3 regions of the Micromonospora carbonacea subsp. aurantiaca genome follow, and region 3 is predicted to be linked to each of the others. Evidence: riboswitches for the same ligand, from Rfam matches in the RefSeq annotation. Region 3 holds a riboswitch; each other region holds the start of a gene.
The links. Region 3 has a riboswitch for cyclic di-AMP ahead of HDA31_RS19095 (C39 family peptidase). Riboswitches for the same ligand answer to the same signal wherever they lie in the genome.

Region 1: another riboswitch for cyclic di-AMP. It lies ahead of HDA31_RS26810 (coiled-coil domain-containing protein); the one in region 3 lies ahead of HDA31_RS19095 (C39 family peptidase).
Region 2: another riboswitch for cyclic di-AMP. It lies ahead of HDA31_RS29455 (C40 family peptidase); the one in region 3 lies ahead of HDA31_RS19095 (C39 family peptidase).

Annotation. Positions count from the first base shown of each region.
Region 1 is NZ_JACHMZ010000001.1:6,438,837-6,444,295, forward strand. Features, by position in the region: gene HDA31_RS26800 (heavy metal translocating P-type ATPase) at 1-930, opposite strand, end outside; gene HDA31_RS26805 (YibE/F family protein) at 1,300-2,724, shown strand; cyclic di-AMP (ydaO/yuaA leader) riboswitch at 2,891-3,021, shown strand; gene HDA31_RS26810 (coiled-coil domain-containing protein) at 3,026-4,051, shown strand; gene HDA31_RS26815 (carbonic anhydrase) at 4,227-4,946, opposite strand; partial or broken gene HDA31_RS26820 (helix-turn-helix transcriptional regulator) at 5,140-5,448, shown strand.
Region 2 is NZ_JACHMZ010000001.1:6,997,946-7,003,404, reverse strand. Features, by position in the region: gene HDA31_RS29460 (C40 family peptidase) at 97-1,113, shown strand; cyclic di-AMP (ydaO/yuaA leader) riboswitch at 1,324-1,464, shown strand; gene HDA31_RS29455 (C40 family peptidase) at 1,477-2,517, shown strand; gene dcd (dCTP deaminase) at 2,649-3,227, opposite strand; gene HDA31_RS29445 (pyridoxamine 5'-phosphate oxidase family protein) at 3,354-3,959, shown strand; gene HDA31_RS29440 (zinc metalloprotease) at 4,031-5,014, opposite strand; tRNA gene HDA31_RS29435 (tRNA-Gly) at 5,258-5,331, shown strand; gene HDA31_RS29430 (bacteriocin immunity protein) at 5,445-5,459, shown strand, end outside.
Region 3 is NZ_JACHMZ010000001.1:4,465,786-4,471,244, reverse strand. Features, by position in the region: gene HDA31_RS19110 (acyltransferase family protein) at 1-991, shown strand, start outside; gene HDA31_RS19105 (hypothetical protein) at 1,041-1,415, shown strand; gene HDA31_RS19100 (hypothetical protein) at 1,558-2,334, shown strand; cyclic di-AMP (ydaO/yuaA leader) riboswitch at 2,696-2,838, shown strand; gene HDA31_RS19095 (C39 family peptidase) at 3,060-3,935, shown strand; gene HDA31_RS19090 (hypothetical protein) at 4,085-4,369, shown strand; gene HDA31_RS33060 (SHOCT domain-containing protein) at 4,554-5,066, shown strand; gene HDA31_RS19080 (CDP-glycerol glycerophosphotransferase family protein) at 5,088-5,459, opposite strand, start outside.

The DNA of each region.
Region 1 (5,459 bases), 2.0 Mb from region 3:
CCAGACCACGACCGTCAGCACGGCGGTGGCGGTCGCGACGTAGAACAGCCAGGCCGCGAAGCGGTCGGCGAGCACCTGGGCCCGGCCGCTGGAGCGCTGCGCCTCGGCGACCATGCGCTGGATGCCGGCGAGGGTGGTCTCCTCGCCGGTGGCCTCGACCTCGACCCGGATCGCCGAATCCGTGGCCACCGTGCCCGCCACCACCCGGTCGCCGGCCGACCGGGTGACCGGGCGGGACTCGCCCGTGATCATGGATTCGTCCAGCTCGGCGTCGCCGTCGACGACCCGGCCGTCGGCCGGCACCCGACCGCCCGGCCGGACCAGCAGCACGTCGCCGACGCGCAGCCCGGCGACCGGGACCCGCTCGGTGCCGCCGTCCGGGCGGACCCGCTCCGCGTCGTCGGGCAGCAGCGCGGCCAGCGCCGCGAGGGCGCCCCGGGCCTGGCCGATCGCCCTCATCTCCTGCCAGTGCCCGAGCAGCATGATGGTGACCAGCGCCGCCAGCTCCCACCAGAAGTCGAGGTCGAACGCGCCGGCGCTGGTGGCCAGCGACGCGACGTATGCCACGCTGATCGCCATCGCGATGAGCAGCATCATGCCCGGTGCCCGGTCGCGCAGCTCCCGGACCGCGCCGACCAGGAACGGCCACCCGCCCCACCAGAAGACCGCCGAGCCGAGCACCGGGCCGACCAGGGCCCGGCCGGGGAACTCCAGCGAGTAGCCGAACCAGTCCATCACCATGTGGCTGGTGACGACGATCGGCAGGGTCAACGCGAGGCAGGCCCAGAACCGGCGGCGGAACATCTCCGGGTCGTGCCCGGCGTGCTTGTCGTGCCCGCCGTGCCCGGCATGGTTGTCGCGCTCGGCATGGGTGGGGTGCCCGACATGGGTGGGGTGCCCGGTGCGATTGGCGTGCGCGTCGTGGGCCATGTCTCCAACATGCCCTGCCGCCCGTCGATCCGGCGGCATGTCGGCCATGTGGCGGTATCACGGCGGCCGGAACACCGCCATGTCGCCGACATGGTGTCGGTCGACCTGCATTCGCAGGTGAGGGTGGCTACGATTCCGGGCGGTGGGACGCGGGATGCCGCTCCGGACGGCCGGCGGAGCGGGAGACCGGGGCCGACGGAGAGGGAGACCCGGGGCCGGCGGAACGGGAGACCGGGCGGCCGGAGGAACGGAAGGCCGGGCGGGCCGGGCGGCGGGAGCCGGGCGGCCGGCGCCGACCGATCGCCCGCCACGCTGAACCGTCCGGGCCGCCGGGCCGTATCCCGCGCTGACACCGTTTGGAGATCGTCGATGGGCGCCGACCACAACCGACCCGCCCCGCCCACCCCGCCGGGGGTGCGGCGGGTCCTCGTCGCGACCGTGGTGCCCCTCTTCGTGATCACCGTGATCGCGGCGGTCGTCCTGTGGCCCCGCGACGGCGGCCCGGAGGTCGACGGCGGTTCGCCGGTGCCCCGCTACCACGGCACGGTGACCCGGGTGGTCACCGAGGAGTGCCCGCCGCAGCCCGAGACGCCGGAGGGCGGCGGGCCGGGCGTCGCGGACGGCCCGTGCGGCACCGTGACCGTCCGGGTGGAGCAGGGGCCGGACGCCGGGCGGCAGGTCGAGACGCCGGTCCCGACGGGCCCCGGCGCGCCCACCGTCGCCGTCGACGACCGGATCGTGCTGGTGAAACTCACCGATCCGGCGGACCCGACCGCGAGCGCCTACAACATCGCCGAGCACCAGCGTGGCGCCCCGCTGATCTGGCTGGCGGTGGTGTTCGCGCTGGCGATCGTCGCGTTCGGCCGTTGGCGGGGGGTGGCCGCCCTCGCCGGGCTCGCCGCCACCTTCGCCATCCTGCTGACCTTCGTGCTGCCCGGCATCGGCGCGGGCGGGTCGCCGCTGCCGATCGCCGTCGTCGGCTCCGCGCTGATCATGTTCGTGGTGCTGTACCTCACCCACGGGGTCACCGCGCAGACGTCGGTGGCGGTCCTCGGCACCCTGGGCAGCCTGGTTCTCACCGGCCTGCTGGGCACGCTGGCCACGGCCGCCACCCACCTCACCGGGTACGGCAGCGAGGACGCCACCACCCTGTCGATGTTCCGGGGCGACGTGGACCTGCACGGCCTGCTCCTGGCCGGCATCATCATCGGGTCGCTCGGGGTGCTCGACGACGTCACCGTGACCCAGGCGGCCACCGTCACCGAGCTGGCGCACGCCAACCCGGGGCTGTCCCGGTTGCAGCTCTACCGGGCGGCCACCCGCGTCGGCCGGGCGCACATCGCCTCGACGGTCAACACGATCGTGCTGGCGTACGCGGGTGCGTCGCTGCCGCTGCTGCTCCTGCTCACCGCCGACTCCCGCCCCGTGACCGAGATCCTGACCAGCGAGTTCCTCGCCCAGGAGATCGTCCGCAGCGCGGTCGCCACGCTGGGCCTGATCGCCGCCGTGCCGCTCACCACCGGGCTGGCCGCCGTGGTCACGGCGGCAGGACGCACGGCGGCGGCGGGACCCACGGCGGGGCAGGGGGCCGCGCCCCGGACCCGCCCGGCGGGCGGCGGGGACGTGCCGGCGGCGCGTACCCACGGGGGCGGGCGGCGGACCGCGGACCGCGATCTCGCGCTGGAGGCGCTCGGCGGCGGCCGGGCGGCCGAGGGGTTCCCCGACGACCACGCCCCCACCCACCCCCCGGCCGGACGGCCGCACCGAGAAGGAGGCACGGAGACCGCATGGTGACACTGCGCAGCGTGACCGGCGGCGGCATCCGCCCTGAGAAGCGCATCACTGATTACCGACGGCGATTACGAAATGACGCTTTTAGTCGGCATCCGGACGTAGCTCCCCGCATGTGCTCTCGGGTAACCTCGCTGCCGGTCACCGCCGAAGGCGCGAAGCGGCGCCTGCGGTGCCGCCGCCCAATCGCCGCGAGGCGAGCCGGGGAACCAGGTGCCCGGGGTGAATCCGCGCGAGCGGTAGGGGCCGCTTCCGCCCCGAACCCGTCAGCTAACCCGGTCGGCGGTCGATGGAAGGGAACACTGTGACGGCACCCCTGCACCGCTGGTTGACACCCGTGGTGGCCGTGCTCGCTGCCCTGGCGGTCGTCGCCGGGCCGGCCGCCCCGGCGCTCGCCCTGCCCGCCGCCGCCCCCCAGCCCTCGGGGCACGAGGAGGACGACGAGCCCCAGCTCATCACCGACGTGATCGAGGCGACGAACCGGGACTACGTCCAGGCCAAGTCGAAGCTCGAAAAGTCCAAGAAGCGCCAGGCCCAGCTCGCCGACGAGGTGCGGAAGGCCCAGGAGGAGCTGGACGCGCTCGCGCCGCAGGTCGGCGAGATGGCCGCGCAGTCGTACCGGACCGGGCGGGTCGGCGCGATGGCGATGCTGCTGGAGAGCAACAGCCCGGACTCGTTCGTCAAGCGCGCCTCCGCCCTCGACGAGCTGAACATGGTCAACGCCAACAAGCTGGCCGAGGTCAGCGCGGCGAAGAACCGCGCCGAGCAGGCCAAGCTCGCGCTCGACGCCGAGGTGCGCGAGCAGCAGAAGCAGGCGTCGGTCATGGCGAAGAAGAAGCACGACGCCGAGAAGGCGCTCGCGCTGGTCGGCGGCAAGGGCTTCACCGGCGGCCTGGTCAACGCCACGTCCCCGGTCGCGCGGATCGCGCCGGGCCGGACGTCGGACGGCACCTGGCGGCCGGAGTCGTGCAGCGAGAACGACCCCACCACCTCCGGCTGCGTGACACCCCGCACGCTGCACGCCTACAAGGAGGTCAAGCGGGCCGGCTTCAACCGGTTCGTGGGCTGCTACCGGCCGGGCGGGCCGTGGGAGCACCCCAAGGGCCGGGCCTGCGACTGGTCGCTCCAGAACAGCGGCTTCTCCCCCTGGCACAACAACGACACCCGGATGTACGGCAACAACCTCGCCGCGTTCCTCATCCGCAACGCCGACCGGCTCGGCATCTACTACGTCATCTGGAACCGGCAGATCTGGTTCCCGGCGAACGGCTGGAGTTCCTACAGCGGGCCGTCCAACCACACCGACCACGTGCACATGTCGCTGCTCTGAGGCGACGCGCCGCGCACGACGAGAGGGGCCGCTCCGCTACGGGGCGGCCCCTCTCGCGTCGCGTCCCGGGCGCGCCGGGCTCAGGTCACAGCACTGGGCGTCGGTGCGGCGCTGGGCGGCGGGCGACAGCGGCGGGCGGCGGTAGGCGGCCGGTGACAGCGGCGGGCGGCGCGTCTCAGGCGGCGGCAGCAGCCGGGGTGGGGTCCGTGGCCATGGCGGCCGGCACGGCGGCCACCGTCCGCACCCCGCCGGCACTGAGCCGGTACGACATCCCGACGACCGCGCACCGGCCCGCGTCGACCTCGGCGGCCAGCACGGGCGACCGGTCGAGCATCGCCTCGACCGTGCACGCGATGTGGATGTCGACGATCTCGTCGATGCTCTCGACGCCCCGCTCGGCGGCCCGGTGCAGGCTGGGCACCACGGCGTCCACCACGGCCCGCAGGTTTCCGGCGGGCTCGCTGCCGGTGCCGGCCGCCGCCTTGGCCGCCTGCACCGCCCCGCAGGAGTCGTGGCCGAGCACCACCACCAGGGGGGTGCCCAGCACGGTCACGGCGTACTCGACGCTGCCCAGCACCTCGGGGCCGACGGTGTGCCCGGCGGTGCGCACCACGAAGAGGTCACCCAGGCCGCGGTCGAAGATGATCTCGGCGGCGAGGCGGGAGTCGGAGCAGCCGACGATCACCGCGAACGGGTTCTGGCCGTCGGCGACGGCCGCCCGGTGGTCGGCGTCCTGGTTGGGGTGGCGCGGCGCCCCGGTGACGAAGCGGTGGTTGCCGGCGTGCAGCTCGGCGAGGGCCCGGGCCGGGGTGCAGCGAGCACCCGGGGTACCCGGTTCGCCCGGTCGCCCGACGGACGTGCGGGGATCGAGCTGCCCGGAGCCCGCCTGGGCCATCGACATGCTGGACTGCTCCATGCCCCATCACCTCGTCATTCACGCGCACGACCAGTTCCCCCACGGTCACACGCAGCAAAAGGCACGTCAAGCGTTACGTGATACACATTTCCTGCGTTGGGAAGGGGTTGCGCAGGCCCGTGCCTCGGTCCGCGCAGGCCCAGGAGCGTGGGCGTCGTCGCCGAGCCCTAACATGTCGGACATGGCGACGACAGCAGGCGGGAACGGGAGCACCCGGAACTGGACGTTCCTCACCAACCACGGCCACGTCCTGCTCGCCATCGCCCGCAACCCGACCGCCCGGCTGCGGGACGTCGCGGACGAGGTGGGCGTGACCGAGCGCGCGGCCCAGGCGATCGTGGCCGACCTGGAGGCCGGCGGCTACCTGCGGCGGACCCGGGTCGGCCGGCGCAACGAATACACGGTCAACCCCAGCGGCCACTTCCGCCACCCGGCCGAGGCGGACCGCCAGGTCGGCGACCTGCTCGCCCTCTTCACCACCGAGCAGGCCGA
Region 2 (5,459 bases), 2.5 Mb from region 3:
GCGGGACTCCCCTAATGTGAGGCGCTGACCGCTGTGGGTCGTCTGCCTCGATCTTCCCTCTCGCGAGGCGCCCGGCGGTCGGTTGCGAAGGAGTCGGTGCCGGTGGCAACCATGCCCCCTCATCGTCATGCCCCGGAACGGTCACCCGCTCGCCCGGGTGGTGCCCGCCGTTTCGCACGTCGCCTGCTCACCCTGGTCGCGGCGGTCGCCGTCGGCGCCGGGACACTGGCCGCGCCCGCGTACGCCGAGCCGTCGGTCGACGAGATCGAGGCGCAGATCGACAAGCAGTGGGAGCAGCTCGAGCCCACCATCGAGCAGTACAACAAGGTCCGCGCCCAGCTCAAGGTGAACCGCGAGAAGGCGGCGGAGGTGCAGAAGAAGATCGAGCCGCTGGCGCTCGAGACAGAGCTGGCCATGAACCGCGTCGGCGACCTCGCCTCCCGCTACTACATCTCCGGCCCGTCGCAGGACATCGGCGCACTGCTGGTCAGCACCAAGCCGGGCACCCTCGCCGAGCAGCTGACCATCCTGGACCGGCTGGCCGCGCAGGAGCGCAAGCAGGTCGAGGGCGTGCTCGCCGTCCGGGCGAAGTACGACACCGAGAAGCAGAAGCTCGACACGCTCATCGCCTCCCAGGAGAAGCAGACCAAGGAACTGGCGGCGAAGAAGACCAAGATCAACGGTGAGATCAAGCGGCTCCAGGCGTCGATGCCGAAGACCGTCGTCTCCACCGAGGGCTGCCCGACGGTCACCGGCGTGGTCAGCGCGGCCGCCCGCACCGCCATCAAGACCGCCTGCGCCCAGGTCGGCGACCCGTACGTCTGGGGCGCCACCGGCCCGAACTCGTTCGACTGCTCCGGCCTGACCCAGTTCGCCTACCAGGCCGCCGGGATCCACCTGACCCACTTCACCGGCGCCCAGTGGAACGAGGGCCGTGCCATCCCGCGTTCCGAGGCCCGCCCCGGTGACCTGGTGTTCTTCTTCAGCGACCTGCACCACGTCGGCCTCTACATCGGCAACGACAAGATGGTGCACGCGCCCCGGGCCGGCAAGCCGGTCAACGTGAGCAGCATCAACACCATGCCGGTGGCCGGCTTCCGCCGACCCGGCTGACCCGGCCCGGCCACCGCGAAGGCCGCGCCGCGCAGCACCGCCCGAAGGCCCCCGGTCACCCGACCGGGGGCCTTCGCCGTGCGGCGGACATCGACGCCGACGAGGGGTCTGTACGGAGTGTCACGGCCGGTCGGGTTGCGGATCGACGGCGATCGTCTCTACTCTGGCCAATTGTCGGCCGGTAGCTGCACCGCCCAGCCGGGCGGTGACGGTGCGACACCGCCGAGTCGCCTCCGGGCGAGCCGGGGACCCAGGTACGCCGGGGTGAATCCGCAGCGGCGCTGCGGTAGGGCGCTCTCCCTTCCCGCCCGAACCCGTCAGCTAACCCGGTAGGCGGTAGAGGAAGAAGGAGAACGGAGCCCGGTGGCACACCATGCTCCGCGGCGCCCGTCACGCCGGTCGGCCGACGCCGACCGGACGCCGGCCGCGCCGCGTCCCCGCTGGTCACGCTGCACCACCGTCCTCGCCGCACTGGTCGGCGTCGCCGTCGTCCTGACCGGCGCACCGACCGTGGCCCACGCCGACCCCTCGGTCGCCGAGATCGAGCGGCAGATCGACGAGGACTGGAACAAGCTCGAACCGATCATCGAGCGGCACAACGCCACCCGCCAGGACCTCGCCGCCAAGCGCAAGCAGGCCGACGCGCTCGCCGCGCAGATCGGGCCGCTCCAGCGCCAGGTGGACGAGGCGCTGAAGAAGGTCGGCGGCCTCGCCGCCGAGGCGTACAAGGGCGACAACCTGTCGGTGGTCAACGCCCTGCTCGGCAGCCGCACGCCCAGTCAGATGATGGGGCAGCTGGAGCTGCTCGACCGGTTCGCCCAGCGCCAGCAGCACGACGTCCAGGCGGTCGTCGACCTCCGTGACGAGCTGGCCGCGAAGAAGCGGCCCCTCGACGAGATGGTCGTCCAGCTCACCCGCACCGAGGCCCAGCTCGCCGCGAAGAAGAAGCAGATCAACGCCGAGATCGACCGCCTGCAGAAGCTGCGGCTGAAGGTGTACGGCAACGGAGGCGGCGGCCCGCTGAAGCCCGCCCCCTGCCCGGCGTCCTACCCGGGTGGCGGCGCGGGGACGGCGGTGAAGTTCGCCTGCGCCCAGATCGGCAAGCCCTACGTCTGGGGCGCGGAGGGCCCGAACTCGTACGACTGCTCGGGGCTGATGCTGGCCTCGTGGGCGAAGGCCGGCGTCTCGCTGCCGCACAACGCGGCCCAGCAGCGGTCGGTGACCGCCCGCGTCAGCCGCGCCGACCTGCGCCCCGGCGACCTGGTCTTCTACTACTCCGACCTGCACCACGTCGGCATGTACGTGGGCGGGGGCTGGGTGGTGCACGCCTCCCGGGCCGGCGTCCCGGTGAAGATGAAGCGCGTCGACGACGGCCCGATCCACAGCTACGGCCGCCCCTCCTGAGGGGGTAAGGAAGGGCCCCTTCTTAACGCATACGGTCGAGAAGGGGCCCCTTCTCACACCCTGGCGAGGGCGGCGTGACGCGCCGCCGCCCACCGCAGCAGCACAGCAGCGGGAGGGTCAGCGGGGCGGCGTCAGCGGGGCGGCCAGGTGCGCCAGTTGCGCCAGGAGCGGCTCGGGGTCGGGCCGCGCTGGCCCTGGTAGCGCGAGCCGTAGACCGCCGAACCGTACGGGTGCTCGGCCGGCGACGACAGCCGGAAGATGCAGAGCTGGCCGATCTTCATGCCCGGCCAGAGCGTGATCGGCAGGTTCGCCACGTTGGACAGCTCCAGCGTGACGTGGCCGGTGAAGCCCGGGTCGATGAAGCCGGCCGTGGAGTGGGTGAGCAGCCCCAGCCGGCCCAGCGAGCTCTTGCCCTCCAGTCGGCCGGCGAGCTGGTCGCCGAGCGAGATCACCTCCAGCGTGGAGGCGAGCACGAACTCGCCGGGGTGCAGCACGAACGGCTCGCCGTCGGGCACCTCGATCATGGAGGTCAGGTCGTCCTGCTGCACGGACGGGTCGATGTGCGTGTAGAGGTGGTTGTTGAAGACCCGGAAGAGCTTGTCGAGGCGTACGTCGATGCTCGACGGCTGCACCAGGGTCGGCTCGAACGGCTCCAGCGCGAGCGTGCCGGCCTTCAGCTCGGCGACGAGGTCGCGGTCGGAGAGCAGCATCGCAACACCATAGCGAGGTGCGTTGGTGGGACCGGTCAGCGGGGCTGGTCAGCGGGCCTGCGAATCGGGTGCCCGACCCGCGCGTCGCGCTTCGCGTGTCGTACAGGTGTTCGATAGAATGCGGGCATGGCTTCCTGGTCCGAATTCGCCGCTGACGAGCCACGACTCGCCGACGGGATCCGTCATCTCATGCAGCAGTACGGGCCGGGCTTCGGCTACCTGGCCACCGTCCGCGCCGACGGCGGGCCCCGGGTGCACCCGGTCTCCCCGGTGATCACCGACGAGGGGCTCTTCTGCTTCGTCGTCGACTCGCCGAAGCGGCGCGACCTCGAACGCGACGGCCGCTACGCGCTGCACTCCTTCCCGCCGGAGGACAGCGACGACGAGGCGTACGTGGCCGGGCACGCCCGGCCGGTGACCGACCAGGCCCGGGTGGCCCGGCTCGCCGAGATCGGGCGGGCCGCGCCGCAGGTGGACTGGCGGCTCTTCGAGTTCACCGTCGACGTGGCGATGCTGGCCCGGCGCGGCGACGTCGGCACCGTCCGCCCCGGCGAGGCGACCGACCGGCCCGCCGTGCAGGTCTGGCTCGACCCCGGAGCCGCCGGAGCCGCGAGCGCCGACACCACCACCACCACCGACGCCGCGAGCGCCGCCCCGGGCGGGGGCGCGGTGGGCGTACCGGATCGGCGGTCGGCCCTCGACGGGCGCGGCGCCCATCGTGCGGCGGCCTGACCCCCACAGACGCCGGTGCCGGCCCGTCGGGAGACGGAGCCGGCACCGGGGCGATCAGCAGCAGGGGTACGTCAGGCCGCGCGGTACGCGTTCCACGCGGTCAGCATCCGCTCCGCCTGGCCGGCGGTGAACTGGTACATGCACGTGTCGTAGGTGTAGTCCATGAAGTTGGTGATCGGGTCCAGCCCGGCCGCGGTGCAGGTGTCCCGCCCGGTCGGGCACTGGTACGCCGGCTCGGCCTCGGCCGGGGTGTCGCTCACGCCGTCGCCGGAGCCCCGGCAGCCGCCCTGGAAGGTGTGGTAGAGGTTCAGCCAGTGGCCGACCTCGTGGGTGCCGGTGTCGCCCTGGTTGTAGTTGGTGGCGGTGCCGCCCGGCAGCGACTCGGTCAGCACGACGACGCCGTCCATGCTGTCCAGCCGACGCTTCGGGAAGGTGGCCCAGCCGAGCAGGTCGTCGCTCAGCTCGCCGAGGTAGACGTTGAGGGTGTTCTTGCCGCCCTCGCGCAGCGAGGTCTTCATCGAACGCTCGGCCGAGGAGCCCTGCACGATCGGGTACCACGCCGGGTTGGTGACCCGGTTGATCTTCTGGAGCTGGAAGCTGAAGGCGGTGGCCGCGCCGCCGGTGCCACCGCTGTAGGCCTCGTTCAACACGCTGATCTGCGAGTTGATCATCGAGTCCGGGATGTTGCCGCCGGCCCGGGTGCCGTCCTCCTGGATGACGTGCACGACGACCGGGATGGTCACGGCGGCGAGCGCGGCGGCGCCGGCACCGGTCCGGAAGTTGGCCCGCTCGCGCAGGGCGGCGGCGAGGTCGGCCTCCCGCTCGCGGGTCTCCTTGGCGGTCAGTTCGTTCGGCTCCTGCTTGGCGTGCGCGCCGGCCTTCACCCGGGCGTCCGAGTGGACGTCGGCCGGCTCGGCGCACGCGTCGGCCGGTGCGGCGGAGAAGGCCGAAGCGGCCGGGACGACACCCACGGCGGCGGTGCTGAGCAGGAGCGCGAGGGTCGTCGACGCGACGCCGGCAGTGCGCCGGGTCAGCAGGTTGGGACGGGGTCCCATGGGCCCACCTCTTTCTGGCGGCGCGGCAGGGGGTGTGTCGCGCCGTGGCTTGAACGTGCGGGAGACGTTACAACCGATCGAGAGATTTGAGAATGGGCATATGTTGCCGCGATGAAAATCCTGCGCACCGTCGATGGCCTGCGGATCTTGGTCGCCGGGGTGTCGGCGTGGTCGGGCTGGTGGAGCACGTGAGGGGGTGCCTGGGTGCAGGCGGCGACGGCGTCGGGTACAGTGGTTCCGCCTGCGGGTGTAGTTCAATGGCAGAACATCAGCTTCCCAAGCTGACAGTGCGGGTTCGATTCCCGTCACCCGCTCCACGCACGAAGGCCCTGGTCGGGACGCAAGTCCCGAGCCGGGGCCTTCGAGTTTTCAAGGTCAACGATCACGCGGCGTGCCACTGGTGCGCCATTGCCCCGGTCGGGAGGGCGGCTTGCCTGCGAAGCTG
Region 3 (5,459 bases):
CTGGCTGTTCACGCTGGGCCTGTCCGGCGTCGAGTTCTTCTTCATCCTCAGCGGCTTCGTGCTGGTCTGGTCGGCCCGCGACGGGGACCGCCGCCGCGACTTCCTGCGCCGCCGGCTCGCCAAGATCTACCCGAACCACCTGCTGATGTGGGCGGTGGTGCTGGCGACCGGGGTGTGGGTCTTCGCCGACCCGGTCAACGTCCGCGCCGCACTGGAGAACCTGTTCCTGGTCCAGGCGTGGGACCCGACGCCCGGCTACTTCTACAGCGTCAACTCGGTGAGCTGGTCGCTCTCCTGCGAGCTGTTCTTCTACGTCTGCCTGCCGTTCGCGCTGCCCCTGGTGCGCCGGGCGCCCGTCGGGGCGCTGTGGGCGGTGGTGGTGGCCGTGCCGCTGCTGATCGTGGCGCTCTGGCCGGGGCAGCGCCTGGTGCCGCAGGAGAGCACCTGGTGGTTCACCCAGATCTTCCCGGTCGTGCGGTCGCTGGAGTTCTGGATGGGGGTGGCCGCCGCCGAGCTGCTGCGCCGGGGGCGCTGGCGTGGGCCCGGGCTCACCGCCGCCAGCGCCATCTTCGTCGTCACCTGGGTGGTCGCCGCCCAGTGGATCCGCGCCGAGCTGTGGGCGGCGCTGCTCGCGGCGGCGTACCTGCTGGTCATCGTGGCCGCCGCCGACGCGGACGTGCGCGGCGCGCGGACGCCGTGGCGGTCCCGGCCGATGGTCTGGCTCGGCGAGGTCTCCTTCGCCTTCTACCTGGTGCACGTCTTCGTCATGATCACCGTCCTGCGGCTGGCCGACCGGCTCGGCACGGGCCTGCCGGGCTGGTGGGGCCCGCTGGCGGCGGTCGGCTTCCTGCTGGTCAACCTCGGCCTGGCCGCGCTGCTGCACCGCTGGGTCGAGATGCCGCTGACCCGCCGGCTCGGGCCCCCGCGCCGCCCCCGCCCTCCGGCCGCCGCCCACCCGCCGGTGGTGCGCCGCGCCGCGCCGAGCAGGTGACCCGCCCGCCGGCGGCGCGTCGCGCGACCGGTGGCGGTAGCGTGGACGGGTGCTTCCCGTCGCGCTGACCTGTCCCCTGTGGTGGGTCGTGCGCTGGACGGCGCGGATGCTGGCGACGCTCGCCGTCGTGGTCGCGTTCTCGCTCGGCGCCGCGGCGCTGCCGGCGGGCGCGGTGGTTCCCGGCGGCGTCGACCCCGGCCCGGCCGCCGCGGCCGCCGCCGATTCTGCCGCTTCCGCCGCCGTCGTGGAGGCACCCGGATCCGCAGGGGCCGCGACCATCGCCACCACCACCACCACCACCACCGGCCCGTGGCCGTCGCCCGCCGAGGCCGGTCCCCCGCCGGGCACCGCGTCGGCCCCGCAGCGGGTGCCGACCGGGTTCGTCCCCGCCGCCGCCGGCCCCCGCGCGCCGCCGGCCGCCTGAGCAACGCGGCGGGCCGCGCCCGCCACCGTCGCCGACGAACCGCGCCACCCGCCTGCCGGGCCGGCCGCCCCACCCCCCGCCGCCCGCGCCTCGTCCGGCGGCGTGGATCCCGTTCCGCCTCCACCGTCGTGAGGTGCCGACCATGGACATCGTGCTCTACCAGTTCCTGACCGAGGTGCCGCTGGCCGCCGCCATCTGGTCCGTGCTGCTCGTGCTGGCGCTCACCGTGCTCGCGGTGCTGGTCGCCCGGCCGGAGCGGGACCACCCGCCCGCCGTCGAGGCCCCCGCCGGGCCCGCCGCCCCGCCGGCCCCGGCGGTCGCCGACCTGCGCCGGTACGCCGACGAGGTGGCGGTGGCCGCCGCCGGGGCCGCGCAGAACGCCCGCCGTCGCCGGGCCGCCTGGACGGCCGCCCAGGACGCCGCCGAGCGGGCCTGGCAGGCGTACGACGAGGCGGAGACCGCCGCCCGGCGCTTCCGCGACGCGGGGGCGCTGCCGACGCCGCACACCCCGCGCACCCCCACCGAGTACGCGGCCCGGGAACGCTGGCTGCACCACGCCGCCACGGCGGCCCACCTGCGGGGCGAGCTGTCCATCGGGCAGCTCTGCGACGTCTTCGCCCGCCGGGGCGGCTGGGACCCCAGGCGGCACCCGGTGGAGCAGGAGGTCGTCCTGGCCCGGGCCGTCCGGGACGGCAGGCTGGCCCGCTACCGGGCCGCCGCCGCGCGGGAGCGGGCCGCGTGGGACGACGCCGAACTGGCCGCCGCGGCCGCCCGGGCGCTCGCCGCCGAGGCGTACGCCGCCGCCGAGCGCGTCCGACCCGCCCACCCGCCGGCGACCACCGCGACGGCCTCCCGCAGGGCCCGGAAAGCCCTCGGCTGGCCCCACCCCCGGCCCTCCGCCCCGGCCCCGGCACGGTGATCAGGAGGTTCGCCTCACCGTGGAGATCGATCCTGACGCTTCTCTCTTGATCACCGGCAGGGGAGGGGCAGGGGTGGGTGGTGGTCGGGGTGAGGCGGGTCACGGTGGGGTGGGATCGGGCGGCGGGGGCGTTCTGGTCGATCGGGGGCGCAATTCGTGGAAGGTTCGCGGCTCGTTGTCCCGTTGCGGGGCGGCTGACGTCGGATGGGTCGGCAGTCCCATTGAGTCGCGTCAGTCTCCGAATGGCCCGTAAATGCGCCGGCAGTGGCACGTTTAAGCAGGTGGTGGGGGGTTGGCAGGGCTTCCGTCGGCCAGTAGTGTCGGCCCGTCCGGTGCGGTACCCGATCGCAAGAGGCGACGCCGCGCCGACCCGCTCAATCGTGATCATCACGAACCGGGGACCCATTGCACGTCCGGGGTGAATCCGCGGGCCACGGCCTGCGGTAGGGCGATCTTCCCGCCCGAATCCGTCAGCTAACCCGGTAGGCGGTGTCGGAAGGAGTTCCATCCTCGTGCAGTTTGACCCCACCCCCCGGGTTGTTCCTCCACCACGGAGCCCGGTGCCCGCGTCCGTCGCCGTCGAGCCGGCGCACTGACCGTCGCACCCCTGCGTACGCCCGCCTGAGCGGGCGTCCCCCCCAGAAAGCGGACCCCACCGGCCGCGGACACGTCCGCGCCGCCGTGCGCCGACGCGCGCCCGGGTGCCCCCGCTTCCGCCCCGCCCCGTGGAGGAACACGTGAACGATCAGCTCAAGCGGCACCTGCGGCGACTCGCCACGGAACGCCCCTACCAGGTCGTCGCCGGCTCCGCCGCGGCGCTGCTGCTGGCCTCCGGCACCGGCGCGCTGCTCGCCGCCGTCGACGACGACCCCGCCCCGCAGCGGACCACCAACGCCGCCGTGGCCGAGGTCGCGCCCCGCCTCGACGGCGCGGCCAGCCGCGCCCAGGCCCGGGTCGCCGCGCCGCCCGCGACCGCCGCCCCGGGCAGCGCCTCGCCGTCGCCGAGCGCCACCCCGACCACCCCGAACCCCGACCTGACCGCCAGGTCGACGCCGAAGAAGACGACGGCGAAGCCGGCGGCCCCGAAGCCGCCGTCGACCAAGCTCCTCGACTACGACTACGAGGCCCAGACCACCTACTACTACTGCGGCCCGGCGGCGGTGCGCAACGCGCTCTCCGCCACCGGGGTCGACGGCACCCAGGACGCCCTGGCCGTCCGCCTCGGCACCACCGAGATGGGCACCAACTCCGCCTACGACACCACGCGGGTGCTCAACGAGATGGTCAAGGGCGAGCCGTACCGGACCCGGCTGATCCCCGGCGGCGCCGCCACCCCGGCCGAGACGGAGCGGCTGCGGGCCGACGTGGTGCAGGCGGTCGGCGCCGGGCGCGGCGTCGTGGTCAACATCGCCGGCGACGCCACCGACGTCGACGGCGGCTGGCACTCGTTCCCCGGCGGCCACTACATCGCCGTCGTCGGCTACCGCGACTCCGGGCGCACCGTGCGGATCGCCGACTCGGCGGACCCGGCCGTCCCGGCGTACTGGATCAGCACCACCGCGCTGGCCCACTGGGCGGCGACGCGGGGCTACTCGGCCTGACAGCACCCTCCCCCTGCCGGCCCCGGCTCTCTTTCCGAAGAGAGCCGGGGCCGGCGCCGTCGTTTCAACGCCGAGGCCGAAGTGACGGGACGTCCTCACGAGGGGCGCTTGACGTGGCAGTAGGCTGACGAATCGCGCTGAGGGGGAGCATGGCGACCGAGTTTGCCTTCGACAACCAGATCATGGTGCTGGACGGCCGTGTGCTGGAGATCTTCCACCGGGACACGGAAGAGAGCTTGCGATACCACGTGGCGTTCCTCCGGGTCAGCGGACAGCCGCATGGCGACGGCTTCAAGGTCCGCCTGGGGCGGGCGTCCGGTGACGACGGCATCGTCGGCGGATGTCGGTGGAAGATGACCGCCGCACAGTTCGCCGAGTTCCGGGAGTTCGTCGCCCTGGCCATGGCGGCGCGCGACGACGGTACCCAGGCGTAACGGCCGTGCTACCGGGGCGCGGCAGTCCCGTCCGGCCGTGACCGAAGCGCCCCTGGTGCCGGTGCCGGGGCAGGGCGTAGGTTGACCCTTCCATGGTCCGGTCACGGCGACGCAGCGGCCCGGGGCAGCCCCCGACCAGCGCGACGGTGACCCGACGCGGTTTCGAGTGACATGAGGTCCTGAGGTGTTCGACCAGCGCCGGATCCGCAAGCGAGGCCTCGCTGCCCAGGCGCTGGTGCTGTCGGTCCGGGAGGCATCGGCCCTCGGCGGCAACGGGAGCTGGCAGAAGTACGACTTCGTCTTGGAGGTTCGGCCGGGCGACCGGGAGGCGTTCCGGGCGGAGCTGCGCGAGCGGTTCTACATCGTCGAGCGCAAGCCGGGCGAGGCGGACGTGGTCTCGGTGAAGTACGACCCTCACACGCTCAAGGTCATCTTCGACCTCGCGGGCGATCCCCGGTTCGACGTCGAGGCCATGCAGCGCCGCACCGCGCAGCTGAAATGGGACACCTACCAGCGGTCGCAGTCGCGGGACGCCTCTTCGGAGGGACGTGCCGCCTTCGTGACCCCGCAGGGGGCGACGCCGGGCCGCGCGACCGAAGAGCGGACGCAGGCGTTGGCCCGACTCGTCGGCCTGCGCGACGCGGGCGCGATCAGCGAAGCGGAGTTCACGGCCCTCAAGGCGCGGCTGAGCCCGTAGTCCTCCGAGCGCCAGAGACTGTCAGGCGGTGGCGGTGGGGGAGAGCGGCGAGTCGCCCTGCGCCACGGTGTCGGCGGCGCGCGGGGCCGGCGGGTTCCAGCCCGGGTCCAGCTCCCGGCGGGCCGCCGCCAGGAACGCCTCGGCGTACGACTCGGCCGGGAAGTCGCCCAGGTAGTGTGCCCGGGTGCCCCAGCGGGCCGCCGCCTTCGGGTCGGTGTCCAGCAGCAGGCCGAGCACCTCGTCGAGGTTGCCCGCGTCGCGCCGCAGCACGTAGCCCGAGCCGGCCAGCGGGAACCGCTCGACGAACCGGTCGCCGTCGCCGGCCATGTCGGTCACCGCGTACGGCTTGCCGGAGTAGAGGTAGTCGGAGATGACCCCGGAGACGTCCGAGAC